4 regions of the Telluria sp. LT2P80 genome follow, and region 4 is predicted to be linked to each of the others. Evidence: predicted binding sites of a transcription regulator. Region 4 holds the regulator's gene; each other region holds the start of a gene.
What was found. Region 4 encodes sigma-54, which starts transcription at its own class of promoters, with help from an activator protein. Its sites were predicted from a motif close to TGGCANGNAANCTGCTTT; they were not measured.
Positions count from the first base shown of each region.

Region 1: AC56LW_RS22200 (urease accessory protein UreD) is a predicted target of sigma-54. The motif match lies at 1,271-1,288, and genes of this name have one in related genera.
Region 2: AC56LW_RS20845 (TldD/PmbA family protein) is a predicted target of sigma-54. The motif match lies at 1,111-1,128, and genes of this name have one in related genera.
Region 3: AC56LW_RS05315 (PEP-CTERM sorting domain-containing protein) is a predicted target of sigma-54. The motif match lies at 1,640-1,657, and genes of this name have one in related genera.

Region 1 covers NZ_JCASIO010000012.1:35,228-38,605, forward strand. Annotated here, with positions in the region: gene AC56LW_RS22195 (diguanylate cyclase) at 1-1,195, shown strand, start outside; gene AC56LW_RS22200 (urease accessory protein UreD) at 1,299-2,138, shown strand; gene AC56LW_RS22205 (urease subunit gamma) at 2,166-2,468, shown strand; gene AC56LW_RS22210 (urease subunit beta) at 2,481-2,819, shown strand; gene ureC (urease subunit alpha) at 2,819-3,378, shown strand, end outside.
Region 2 covers NZ_JCASIO010000009.1:147,336-150,713, forward strand. Annotated here, with positions in the region: gene AC56LW_RS20835 (S1C family serine protease) at 1-29, opposite strand, end outside; gene AC56LW_RS20840 (class I SAM-dependent methyltransferase) at 137-922, opposite strand; gene AC56LW_RS20845 (TldD/PmbA family protein) at 1,274-2,908, shown strand; gene AC56LW_RS20850 (TldD/PmbA family protein) at 2,921-3,378, shown strand, end outside.
Region 3 covers NZ_JCASIO010000001.1:1,219,162-1,222,539, forward strand. Annotated here, with positions in the region: gene AC56LW_RS05310 (methyltransferase regulatory domain-containing protein) at 1-718, opposite strand, end outside; gene AC56LW_RS05315 (PEP-CTERM sorting domain-containing protein) at 910-1,593, opposite strand; gene AC56LW_RS05320 (sulfurtransferase) at 1,825-2,721, shown strand; gene AC56LW_RS05325 (DUF4214 domain-containing protein) at 2,723-3,313, opposite strand.
Region 4 covers NZ_JCASIO010000006.1:101,044-104,421, forward strand. Annotated here, with positions in the region: gene lptB (LPS export ABC transporter ATP-binding protein) at 1-459, shown strand, start outside; gene AC56LW_RS16340 (RNA polymerase factor sigma-54) at 474-1,958, shown strand; gene hpf (ribosome hibernation-promoting factor, HPF/YfiA family) at 2,033-2,389, shown strand; gene AC56LW_RS16350 (enoyl-CoA hydratase/isomerase family protein) at 2,488-3,378, shown strand, end outside.

The sequences.
Region 1 (3,378 bases), on a different contig from region 4:
GAACGCGCGCTGGCTGCCGGCGCTGATGGCGTTCGGTCCGCTCGACTACGCCATCGGCCCGCTGCGCGCGCAGCAGACCCGCGCGCTGCTGGCCGCGCGCATGCGCACCGGATTCAGTGTGGTGGCGCCTGGCGCGTCCACCCCATCGGAAGCCGAGCTGCGCACGCTGCTGGCACTGCGTACTGTCTGTCAGCAGGCATTGACCGATGCCGACGACAGCGTGCGCTTTGCCGAGCGCCTGTGTGCAGCGCTGGCCGGCTGGCCCGGTGTCGTGCATGCGGCGCTGTTCCAGCATCGCGATGGCGACCTGCATCTCGAGGCCGAGCAGGGCGTGGACGGCCTGCACCTGTCGGCGCTGCTCGCGCACGATGGCCGCTTGCTGCAATCGCCGCTGCGCCATGCCTTCCCCGGCCTGCTGGCGGCGGCAACAGGGGAATTCACGCTGCTCGATACGCTCGACAAGGCCGGCGAGCCGGCGCTGGCGGCGCGCCTGGATGCCTTTGGCGCGCGCATGGTCGTCGGCGTGCCGATCCCCGCGCCGGGTCCGGGCGGGCCCATGGGCTCCCTGTGCCTGCTGTTCGGCGACGCACGGCCTTTTTCGTCAGCGCAGTTGCAGGCACTGGACGACGTCGCCGGGCTGGCCGCGCATGGCCTGCGCATGGCCGAGATCACGCGCGAGAACGAGGCGCTGCTGGCCCGCATCACGCATCTTGCCACGACCGATGCCCTGACCGACCTGGCCAACCGCCGCCACGGCGAAGGCCTGCTGGAACAGGAAATCAAGCGCGCACGCCGCTACCGGCTGCCGCTGGCGCTGATCGTCTTCGATATCGACCGCTTCAGCCAGATCAACGACACCTTCGGCCACCCGGTGGGCGACCTGGTGCTGCGTACGGTGGCCGACACGGCAAGTGCGCTGCTGCGCGCGAGCGACGTGCTGGTGCGCTCGGGCGGCGAAGAATTCCAGGTCATCGCGTCGCACACGAGCGCGATTGACGCGCTGAAGATGGCCGAGAAGCTGCGCGCGGCGATCGAGCAGGTCGAAATACCCGGGTGTGACCACGTCACGATCAGCCTCGGCGTGGCCCAGTTGGGCGAGGGCGAGAGCGGCGACTCGATGGCGGTGCGTACCCACGCCGCATTAGCGCGTGCCAAGCGGGCCGGTCGCAATTGCATCGAGCTGGCGATGTCCTGACGCGTTCGGGTGCAGCGCGCACCTTCGCGGTGCGCGTCGCTTGCAAAATAGGCGTCCCACGCCACGTCAAGACGCTGGCACGCATCGTGCTGTTTCATCAAGCATGCGCGATTGCACCTCTTCCGATCCATCCACGGTCTTCACCGCCTGGCAAGCCAGCCTGGCGCTGGGCTTCGTGCGCGATGGCGACACGACACGCCTGGTGCGCCGCACGCACCGCGGCCCACTGCGTGTGCAGAAGGCGCTGTATCCGGAAGGCCCCGGCGCCTGCCACGTGATCGTCGTGCACCCGCCAGGTGGCGTGGTCGGGGGCGACCGGCTCGAGATCGACGTCGACGCCGGCCCCGCGTGCAGCGTGCTCGCCACCAGTCCCGGCGCGGCCAAGTGGTACCGCGCCAACGGCCGCGTGTCGCAGCAGGCGGTGCGCCTGCGCATCGCTGCGGGCGCGGCCATCGAATGGCTGCCGCAGGAAACCATCTTCTATGACGCGGCCAGCGTCGACCTCGACCACGACGTCGATCTCGCTGCCGGCAGCACCTATATCGGCAGCGAAGTCCTGTGCTTCGGCCGCGTGGCCGCCGGCGAAGCGTTTACGCGCGGGCGGATCCGCCAGCACACGCGCATTCGCCAGGAGGGCCGCCTTCTGTGGTGGGAGCAGGGGATCCTGACCCCCGACGGCATCGCCAGCCCTCTCGGCATGCGCGGCCATTCGGTGTGCGCGACCTTGCTTGCCGTCGGCCGGCCCGTGCCCGCCGCGCTGCAGGCGCACGTGCGCGCGCTCGACCCGCAGCTGGCGTCGAGCCAGGTGAGGTCGGTGTTCGTTGTGCGTTATCTCGGCGACGACGGCGAGGCGGCGCGCGCCGTCATGGCGCAGGTGTGGGCTTTGCTGCGCCCCCATCTGCTCGACCGCCCGGCGTGCCCGCCGCGCATCTGGCTTACCTAGACTGGCTCACTTGATACGGAACCGCCCATGGACCTGACGCCCCGCGAAAAAGACAAGCTGCTGATCTTTACTGCTGCGTTGCTCGCCGAACGCCGGCGGGCGCGCGGACTCAAGCTGAATTACCCGGAAGCCGTGGCCCTGATCACGGCCGCGATCATGGAAGGCGCGCGCGATGGCCGCAGCGTGGCCGAGCTGATGAGCGAAGGCACGACGATCCTCGCGCGCGGCGACGTGATGGAGGGCGTGCCCGAGATGATCCCCGATATCCAGGTCGAGGCCACGTTCCCGGACGGGACCAAGCTCGTGACCGTCCACCATCCGATTCCCTAGCCGGAGCCCAGCGTGATCCCAGGCGAATACTTTCTTGACGACGGCGATATCGAACTCAACGTCGGTCGGCGCACGCTGACCGTGGTTGTGGCCAATGCGGGCGACCGGCCGGTGCAGGTCGGCTCGCATTATCACTTTTATGAAGTCAATTCCGCGCTGCAGTTCGAGCGCGACAGCACGCGCGGCATGCGGCTGAACATCGCGGCCGGTACCGCCGTGCGCTTCGAGCCAGGCCAGCGCCGCACGGTGGAACTGGTCGACCTGGCGGGCGAGCGGATCGTGCATGGTTTCCAGGGCCGCGTGTCGGGGCCGTTGCCTGCGGTCGTACCTTTCACACCAGGGGAGGCATGATGGTCACGCTCAGCCGCCAGGCCTACGCCGACATGTATGGCCCGACCACGGGCGACCGGATCCGCCTGGCCGACACCGACCTCGTGATCGAGATCGAACGCGACTTCGCGACCTACGGCGAAGAGGTCAAGTTCGGCGGCGGCAAAGTGATCCGCGACGGCATGGGCCAGTCGCAGCGTCTGCGCGAGGCCGTGATGGACACCGTCATCACCAACGCCGTCATCATCGACCACTGGGGCATCGTCAAAGCCGACATCGGGATCAAGGATGGCCTGATTGCCGCCATCGGCAAGGGCGGCAACCCGGATATCCAGCCGAATGTCACGATGGCCATCGGCGGGGCCACCGAGATCATCGCCGGCGAAGGCATGATCGTCACGGCCGGCGGCGTCGACACGCACATCCATTTCATCTGCCCGCAGCAGATCGATGAAGCGCTGTACTCGGGCATCACGACGATGCTGGGCGGCGGCACCGGGCCCGCCGTCGGCACGGCCGCCACGACCTGCACGCCGGGCGCCTGGCACATTCATTCGATGCTGCAGGCGGCCGATGCGTT
Region 2 (3,378 bases), on a different contig from region 4:
GCGAGAACGGCGAATCGCAAAGTCTTCATGGTTTCCTTCGGTTGCGCGAGGGGGATATCAACCGGAAGAATATACACGTGCGCCGCAAAAGAAAATACGTGGGAAGGCTTCGGCCTTCCCACGTCATGCAGGCTGCTTACTTCTTGACGAACTTGAGCGTCATGCGATCGCTCTCGCCGATCGCCATGTACTTCTCGCGGTCCTTGTCCTTGTTGGCCAGCACCGGCGGCAGCGTCCACACGCCTTTTTCATGGTCCGCCTTGTCCTTCGGATTGGCGTTCACTTCGGATTTGGCGGCCAGCTTGAAGCCGGCCAGGTCGGCCATGCGGATCACATACGCTTCGTGCATGTAGCCGCTCGATGCCTTCGCATCCTGCGTCATCTTGACCGGCAGGCGGTGCTCGACCACGCCCAGCACGCCATTCGGCTTGAGGACCTTGTGGACTTCTTTGAGCGTGGTGACCACGGCTTCGTCGCCCGCGCCCAGCCAGTTGTGCAGGTTACGGAAGGTGACGACCATGTCGGCGCTGTTCGGCGCACCCAGCTCGAAGCGGGTCGGCGGTTCGAACACCACCGGCATCACCTTGTCGTAGACCTTGGCGTCGGCAGCGAGCTTGTCGCGATAGGCCTTGCCGCCGCGGGATTCCGGCGAACCGCCAGCGCCAATCAGCTTGCCGTTCTCGCGCAGGTAGGGCGCCAGGATCTCGGTGTACCAGCCGCCGCCCGGCGAGAGTTCGATGACCGTCATGGTCGGCTTGATGCCGAAGAAGGTCAGGGTTTCGTAAGGGTGGCGGAATGCATCGCGGGCCTTGTTGGCGGCAGCGCGGTGCTCGCCGGCGATGGCGGATTTCAGGGCGTCGTCCGCGTGTGCGGCGCCGGCGATGCCGGTTGCCAGCATTGCGGCCAGGATCAGTCGTTTCATTGTGCGAGGTCTCCATGATGGTTGACGACGGGCGGTGCGCCGTCGTCGCTGCGCTGATGATCCGGGAGGCACGGCGCACAGTCAAGCGTTCGTCACATATGCATGTGTGGCGGGCGTTCCGGCCCGTATTGACGGGATGAAGGGAGAAAAGAAGCTGCGCAAGGTACGTACAAATTTGTGCATTGTGGTGGCACAACATTTGCCTATTCAAAGTCTTAAGTTGCTGCTAAGGTTGCGCGGTTTGTCACGTTTTCATCTGTCATAAAACCAAAGCATAAGAGCTGTAATTACAAGAGCGGCCCGAGCTGTTCGCGGAACCGCTGCCCGGACGAAGGTTATTCAGGAGATCTCATGGAACGCCGTACCTTTCTTAATCTCAGCAGCGGGGCAGCCGCCTCGATGCTGCTGCCTTTCGGACGCGCCATCGCTGCCGAAGAGCTCACCAGCAGCATGCCAGTGGCCGCCAAGAAGGCGCTGGCCGATGTCGCGCTCAACGCCGCCACCAAGGCCGGCGCCAGCTACGCCGACGTGCGCATCGGTCGCTACCTCAACCAGTTCATCACCACGCGCGAGCTGAACGTCGAAAACGTGGCCAACACCGAGTCGGCCGGCGTGGGCGTGCGCGTGATCGTGAATGGCGCCTACGGCTTTGCCGCGACGTCCGACATGTCGACCGATGGCATCGCGAATGCGGCGCGCCAGGCCGTGGCAATCGCCAAGGCAAACGCCAAGCTGCAGACCGAACCGGTGCGCCTCGCACCAGTCAAGGGCGTGGGCGACGTGTCATGGAGCACCCCGATCAAGAAAGACTGGCGCACCGTGCCGATCGCCGAGAAGACCGACATGCTGATCGCCGCGAACAAGGCCGGCATGGAAGGCGGCGCGAACTTCATGCAGTCGATGCTGTTCCAGGTGAACCAGCAAAAGTATTTTGCCTCGACCGACGGCTCGTACATCGACCAGGACGTGCATCGCCTGTGGGCGCCGTTCTCGGCCACCGCGGTCGACAAGGCCAGCGGCAAGTTCCGCTCGCGCGCCGGCCTCAGCTCCCCGGTGGGCAAGGGGTACGAGTACTTCGACGCGCGGCCCGAGCACAAGATCAAGGCCGCCGGCGGCATCGCCACGCTGTACACCGAATCGTATGACATTATCGAAGACGCCCGCGCCGCCGGCCGCGACGCCAAGCGCAAGCTGACCGCCAAGTCGGTCCAGCCGGGCAAGTACGACCTGATGCTGGCGCCCGAACACCTGTGGCTGACCATCCACGAGAACGTCGGCCACCCGACGGAGCTCGATCGCGTGCTGGGCTTCGAAGCCAACTACGCCGGCACCAGCTTTGCCACGCTCGAGAAGCTGCAATCGAAGACCTTCAAGTATGGCTCGCCAATCGTCAACATCTTCGCCGACAAGACCACGCCAGGCTCGCTGGGCGCCATCGGCTTCGACGACGAGGGTGTGAAATCCAAGCGTTGGGACATCATCAAGGACGGCATCCTGGTCAACTTCCAGGCCACGCGCGACCAGGCCCACATCATCGGCGAAAAAGAATCGCATGGCTGCTCGTATGCGGACGGCTGGAACACGGTCCAGTTCCAGCGCATGCCGAACGTCTCGCTCGCACCGGGCAAGACCAAGCTGACGCCGGACGAGATGGTCAAGGGCATCAAGAAGGGTATCTACATCGTCGGCGATGGCTCGTTCTCGATCGACCAGCAGCGCTACAACTCGCAGTTTGGCGGCCAGCTGTTCTACGAAATCAAGGACGGCAAGATCGGCCAGATGCTGGAAGACGTGGCCTACCAGTCGAACACGCAGGAATTCTGGGGCGCCTGCAGCGCCATCTGCGATGAACGCGACTGGCGCATGGGCGGTTCGTTCTTCGACGGCAAAGGACAGCCGCCGCAGATCAGCATCGTCTCGCATGGTTCGTCGACCACGCGCTTCAACGGCATCAATGTGATCAACACCGCTCGCAAGATCGGCTAAGCAGGGGCGCACATGAGTATCTTGACCCAGGAACAAACCAAACGCATCACCGACCGCGTGCTGTCGCTGAGCAAAGCCGATGAATGCATCGTCAACATCGAGGGCAACCGCATCGGCAATATCCGCTTTGCGCGCAACGCTGTCTCGACCGCCGGCCTGGCCGACGACACCCGCATCCAGGTGCAGGTCGCCTTCGGTAAAAAGCAGGGCACCGCGACCATCAACGAATTCGACGACAAGTCGATCGAGCGCGCGGTGCGCCGCGCCGAGGACCTGGCGCGCCTGGCGCCTGACAATCCGGAATTCATTCCGGCCATCGCCAAGACCGCCTACAAGCCATCGGACACGTTCGTGCAGAAGACCGCCGACATCGATCCGGAATACCGCGCGCAGGCTGCGGCTTATGCGATCGAAGGCTGCCGCAAGCGCGGCCTGGTGTCGGCCGGCTTCTTCACCGACCGCACCAGCTT
Region 3 (3,378 bases), on a different contig from region 4:
AGGTGCGCATCTGCGCGAACGGCATCGGCTGCCAGTCGCGGTTGAAATATTCGTGCGCCAGATAGCGCCGGTCCTGGCTGCGCAGGCGCTTGAGGTGCTCGGCCACCTGGGGATTGACCTTGCCGTACAGCGCCCCGCTCGCGACCAGCCCGTCGACAAAGTCGAGCGCCGCGTCGATGCGCGCCGCAGGACCGATACCGGGCGGATTGAGGGCCGCGTCGAAGCCGGCCATCAGCTCGGTCAGCGGTCCGGTCGCGGCCCAGCCGGGCTGGGTGTTGTAGCTGACATAGACAACGCCGCCCACCTTGAGCTTGCGCTCGATGAAGCTGGCGATCACGCGGCGGTTGGCGTCCGACACCCAGCTCCAGATGCCGTGCAGCGCGATGAAATCGAACTGCGGCAGATCGGCACGCTGGCAATAAGCCTCGAAGGCCTCATCGGACAGATTGGCTGCCAGCGGCAAGTCCTGCGCCAGCTCGCGCGCAAAACCGACCTGAGCCGGATTGAAGTCGGTGCCATGCCAGGCCGCGCCGGCCGCGACCGCATGGATATTGATGCTCATGCCCTGACCAAAGCCCAGCTCACAAGCGGTCTGGACATCCGGTGGGACGATGCCCGCCTCGAGCAGGGCCAGCCGGGCACGCAATGGGTTGAGTTCGGGATAGTAGCCGTAGGTATAGGCTAACTCGGTCATGTAGCCTTCGGACCAGTCGTGCATGGCGTTCCTGTCGGTGATGGGGCAATGCGAGGCACTCTAGCACGGCGTATCCGGGACGCATATGGCGACCTTGCGCGGCCATCCGGTACGGTGTGTTGTTAACGCAAAAACGTCGTTCCTGCCTGCGCAGGAACGACGTTTCCAGTCTGCTGTCAGCAGCGCGCCGGTATGTCTGGCGCGCCGTGCGGCAATCAGCCGCGCTTGTTGCGACGGGTAAATGCCAGGCCAGCCAGTGCCAGACCCATCAGGGCAACGCTGCTTGGCTCAGGCACTTCAGACTCGAGTCCGGTGACGCGCAGATTATTCACGTTCACGCTCAGGCCTTTGTCCAGACCCAGGGTACGAACGCCGATCGTGTTGAACGACGCCAGGTTCGTGTTGCCAGTTGCCTTCAGGTCGGCGCCGGTCAGCGACGCCTTTTCGGCAGCCGTTGCATTGAGCCACATGTCGAAGCGGTTGTAGGTCGTCGAGCCAGCGGCCTTGTACAGGTTCGCGAAGATGTTGTAGGTGGTGCCTGCAACCAGGTTGCTGTTGTTCATGAACGGGCCGCTTTCGCCGCCCAGGCGAGCGAACAGGTCGTTGGTGCAGGTACCGTTACCGCAGTTTGCCTTGAAGCCGACGTTCGGACCTTTGTAGGCTTGGGAAAGATTGTTCGAATTGCCGAACCACAGGGCCAGGAAATCGTTGTTGTCGACCGTTGCGCCCGTGTAGGTGAAGTTGAAGTCGATCAGCACGCTGCCGCTCTGGGCTGCCGGCATCACATTGGTGTAGGCAGTGTTGCTGTCCGAGTTGAAGGTCAGCGTTGCAGGAATGGTAGCGGCCGAAGCAGCACCGGCAGTCAGCGAAAGGGCCAGCAGAGCGATATTACGGATCATTGTTGTTTTCCTAGTTGATCAAAGTTTGTACAGCGCAGCCCTCCTATAAGCAAACTTGGTGCCAGGTCGTTACCTACCATACAAATCAATGACTTATTTGATATTCATCAATGCTATGAAGCAATAGTGTAAATCTATTCGACAAGCATATGGCAGGCTCCTGACGGTTGGCGCGGCTGACTGACTTATAATGTCGGCCTGTCCGTTCACCGCTTTTTCTTCTTTATCGCCATGTCTTCCGCTCAACAGTACGTCAACATCGCCGCCTACAAATTTGTCACGCTCGACGATCTGGAAACCTTGCGCCCGCAGTACCAGGCGCTGTGCAACGAGCTTGCTCTCAAGGGCACGGTGCTGCTCACGCCGGAAGGCATCAATATGTTCTTGTCGGGTACGCGCGAGCACATCGACGCGTACCTGGACTGGGTGCGCAGCGATGCCCGCCTGGCCGACCTGACATGGAAAGAAAGCCTGTCGACCGAACAGTCGCACAAGCGCATGCTGGTCAAGATCAAGAAAGAGATCATCACGATGCGCATGCCGCTCATCAAGCCCGAACTGGGCCGGGCGCCGGCGGTCGATCCCGTCACGCTCAAGCGCTGGCTCGACCAGGGCCACGATGACGACGGCGTCGAGGTCGTGATGATGGAAACGCGCAATGCCTTCGAAGTCGACGTCGGCACGTTCGAAAACACGCTCGATTACCGCATCGACAAGTTCACCGAGTTTCCCGAGGTCGCGGCGCAGCACCGCGATGCGCTGGCCGGCAAGACGGTCGTGACCTTCTGCACCGGCGGCATCCGCTGCGAAAAAGCGGCAATCCACATGAAGGAAATCGGCTACGAGCGCGTGTACCAGCTGGAGGGCGGCATCCTGAAGTACTTCGAGGACGTCGGCGGCGCGCACTACACGGGCGACTGCTTCGTGTTCGACTACCGCACCGCGCTCAATCCGAAGCTCGAGCCGACCGAGACCGTGCAATGCTTCGCCTGCCGCGCCGTGGTGACGCCGCGCCAGCAACTTGCACCGAGTTATGTGTATGGCGTGTCATGCCCGCACTGCATCGGCAGCAGCAACGCTGGCCAGGCAGCAGCCGGCGAGGCTGCAGCCGGCGAAGCCACGGCCTGATTCAAGCCAGCGGCGCCACGCCGACCAGGCCCACATCCTCGATGGCGGTGCCGTCGGCGCCCACGATACGCGCGATCCACGCATCGACCACGACCGGGTCGGCCGCGTCGAGCGCGCTTTTGGCATCCTTGACGGTGGCGAGAAATTCCATGGCCAGCGCCAGTCCCGCATCGCGGCCGTAGGCTGCCACTTCGTTCAGCGTATCGAGGCGCAGCGTGAAGACGGTGGCCATAGCCGCCTTGCCGTTGAACACGATTGCATCGGCGCCAACCGCCGCTTCTGAAATTTCCCTGACCGCGTCGTCGATCGCGATGACGCCACGGTCGATCAGGTCAGCCCAATAGGTGATACCGACGGCTTCGGCGTCGCGCCCGAACAGGTGGTCGTAGATTTTGGTGACCACGGTGCGGCTGTCCATGTGGCTGTAGTTGTCGCGGTATTCCTTTGACTCGGCAAAGGAGCGCGAAATATCATCGGGTGTCACCACATTCCCGGCCAGTGTATCCATCCAGTAATCGAGCCCGACAGGATCGGCCGGGCGGCCAAAGTAGGCGACGTAGAGTTGCTGGACTTCGAGTGCATTGACGGCCATGGAAGCGTTCCTCGATTGGTAATAAATTGATATTAATCCAATCGAGGCAAGTGCAGTGCAAATCC
Region 4 (3,378 bases):
ACGGTGGAAGAGAACATCCGCGCCGTGCTCGAACTGCAGAAGGTTAACGGCAAGTCGCTCACCAAAACCGAGATCAGCGACCGCCTCGATACCTTGCTGGCCGACCTGCAGATCGAGAAGCTGCGCGAGAATCCGGCACTGTCGCTGTCGGGCGGCGAGCGGCGCCGCGTGGAGATCGCGCGCGCCCTGGCGACCAACCCGCGCTTCGTCCTGCTCGACGAACCGTTTGCCGGCGTCGACCCGATCGCCGTGATCGAGATCCAGCGCATCGTACGCTTCCTCAAGGAGCGCAAGATCGGCGTCCTGATCACCGACCACAATGTCCGCGAGACGCTTGGCATCTGCGACCGCGCCTACATCATCAATCAGGGCGCGGTGCTCGCATCCGGCCGTCCCGACGATATCATCGCCGACGAGTCGGTGCGCCGCGTGTACCTTGGTGAACATTTCCGCATGTAAGCCATACTCAATTGATGAAACAGTCCCTTCAGCTCCGCACTTCGCAGCACCTGGCGCTCACGCCACAGCTGCAGCAATCGATCCGGTTGCTGCAGCTGTCGACGCTCGAACTGCATCAGGAGATCGAGCAGATACTGGGCGATAACCCGCTGCTCGAAAGGCTCGACGACCCGCTCGATCATTCGGTGCGCCTGCTGGCCGATGGGGCCATCAACAATGCGCCGGCACCTGGCGAGGCGCCGCCGGCGCCAGGCCAGCAGGCCGAAGGCGAGGGCAGCGCGCCGGCTGAGGGCGAGGGCGCTGAAGGCGGTGCGGTCGATGGCGACCGGCCCGACAACGAGTGGAGCGAAGGCAGCGGAACGTCGTCCGGCAGCGCCAGCAGCGACGACGAAGACGGCCGCCCGCAGCTGGAGGCGTGCGCGATCACGCTGCGCGAACACCTGATGGAACAGGTGCGCGAAACGCTGCTGTCAACGCGCGACCGCGCGCTGGCCGAACTGGTGATCGACGCGCTCGACGACAACGGCTACCTGGAAGAACCGCTCGACGACATCCACGCACGCCTGCCCGAAGAACTCGAGGTCGACCTCGACGAACTGCGCTGCGCGCTGGCGATGGTGCAGAGCATGGACCCGGTGGGCGTGGGCGCGCGCAGCGCGGCCGAATGCCTGGCGCTGCAGATCCGGCGCATGCCGGGCGTGCCGATGGTCACGCGCCGCATGGCCCTGAAGATCGTCGAAGGCTACCTGACCTGGTTCGCGCAGCGCGAATACAGCAAACTGAAAAAAGCGCTCGATTGCGACGACGAAGACCTGCGCGAAGTGCAGGCCGTGGTCCGCCAGTGCAATCCGCATCCGGGCGCCGCGTTCGCGTCGAACGTGTCAGATTACGTGGTGCCGGACGTGATCGTGCGGCGCGCCAAGAATGGCTGGGCGGTCACGCTGAACCAGGACGTGATGCCGCGCCTGCGCGTCAACAGCCTGTACGCGACCATGCTCAAGCAGGGCCGCAGCGAGAGCCAGATGGGCGCGCAGATGCAAGAGGCGAAGTGGCTCATCAAGAATATGCGCCAGCGTTTCGACACGATCCTGCGTGTGGCCGAGGCGATTGTCGAACGCCAGCGCAACTTTTTCAGCCATGGCGCAGTTGCCATGCGGCCCCTTGTTTTGCGTGAGATAGCTGATACACTAGGTCTGCATGAGAGCACCATCTCTCGTGTCACAACCCAGAAATACATGCTGACCCCGCACGGCATGTTCGAGTTGAAGTATTTCTTCGGTAGCCACGTTGCCACCGAAGCGGGAGGCGAAGCATCCTCAACGGCAATCCGTGCGCTCATCGCACAATTGACAGGAGCAGAAGACCCTAAGAATCCATTATCCGACAGCAAGATCGCGGAAATGCTCGGGGAACAAGGCATGGTCATTGCGCGCAGGACGGTCGCAAAATACCGTGAAGCGCTCAAGATCCCCCCCGTCAGTCTCCGCAAAGCCTTGTAACAACGCCGCTCATACAGTCTGTGCCTTCAGCTCCTGTGTGGTGCAAGCGACGTGACATCTTCAAAGGAGTGTGTATGAACCTCACCATCAGTGGTCACCATCTCGAAGTAACCCCTGCCATCCGTGAATACGTTCAGAATAAGCTGGAACGCATTATTCGCCATTTCGATCAAGTCATAGATACCCACGTCTTCCTGGCCGTCGATAACCTCACTGAAAAAGAAAAAAGGCAAAAAGCTGAAATCAATGTCCAGGTGTCGGGCAAGACCCTGCACGTGGCGAGCGTCGCGCAAGACCTGTATGCCGCGATCGACATGTTGATGGATAAACTGGATCGACAAATCCTGAAGCACAAGCAGATGCTCAAAGACCATAACCGCACAGCGATCAAACGCCTGGACGTCGACGAAGCAGACGTCGCTGCCGCCTGATCGAGCGCAGGTCACCACCGCCAGGGGCGTCTTTTCGGGACGCCCTTTTTGCATCCCGCTGCCGGTAAAATACGTGTTTCCTTTCGATGGATCACGCCATGTCCGAACACGTCCTGACCCGCATCGCCAACCGCACCGGCATCATCACCCTCGACCGTCCCAAGGCGCTCAATTCGCTGTCGCTGGACATGGTGCGCGCGCTGACCGCGATCCTTCTTGACTGGCAGCTCGACGCCGCCGTCGATGCGGTCGTGATCACCAGCAGCAGCGAAAAAGCGCTGTGCGCGGGCGGCGATATCCGTTTCTTCCACGACGTCGGCAACGCCTCGCCGCAAGGCGGCAGCGCATTGCTCGAGGATTTCTTCACCGAAGAATACGCGCTGAACCACCTGATCCATTTTTATCCGAAACCGTATATCGCGCTGATGGACGGCGTGGTCATGGGCGGCGGCATGGGCATCGCGCAGGGCGGGCCCGATTGCGGCCTGCGCATCGTCACCGAGCGCACCAAGATGGCGATGCCCGAAGTGAATATCGGCCTGTTCCCCGATGTCGGCGGCAGCCATTTTCTGTCGCACGCGCCGGGGCGACTGGGGATGTTCCTGGGCCTGACCGGCCTGACGATCGGCGCGGCCGACGCGCTGTACGTGGGCCTGGCCGACGTGTTCGTGCCAGGCGCCGACCTGCCGGCCTTGCACGCGCTGATCGAAGCGACGCCGGGCGCGGATCTGCCGGCGGCGATCCGCACGTTCGCCATCCAGCATGCCGGCGAGAGTCAATTGCAGGCCAACCGTGCGCGCATCGATATGTACTTCGGCGCGGATTCGGTGGCGGCGATCATGGCGTCGCTCGAGGGTGACGACACGCCGTTCGCGCAGAAGGCATTGAATGCGATGCGTCAGCGCTCGCCGTTGATGATGTGCGTGACGCGCGAGCTGCTGCTGCGCGGCGCGTCGCTCAATGTCGCCGCCTGTCTGCGCCTGGAGCGC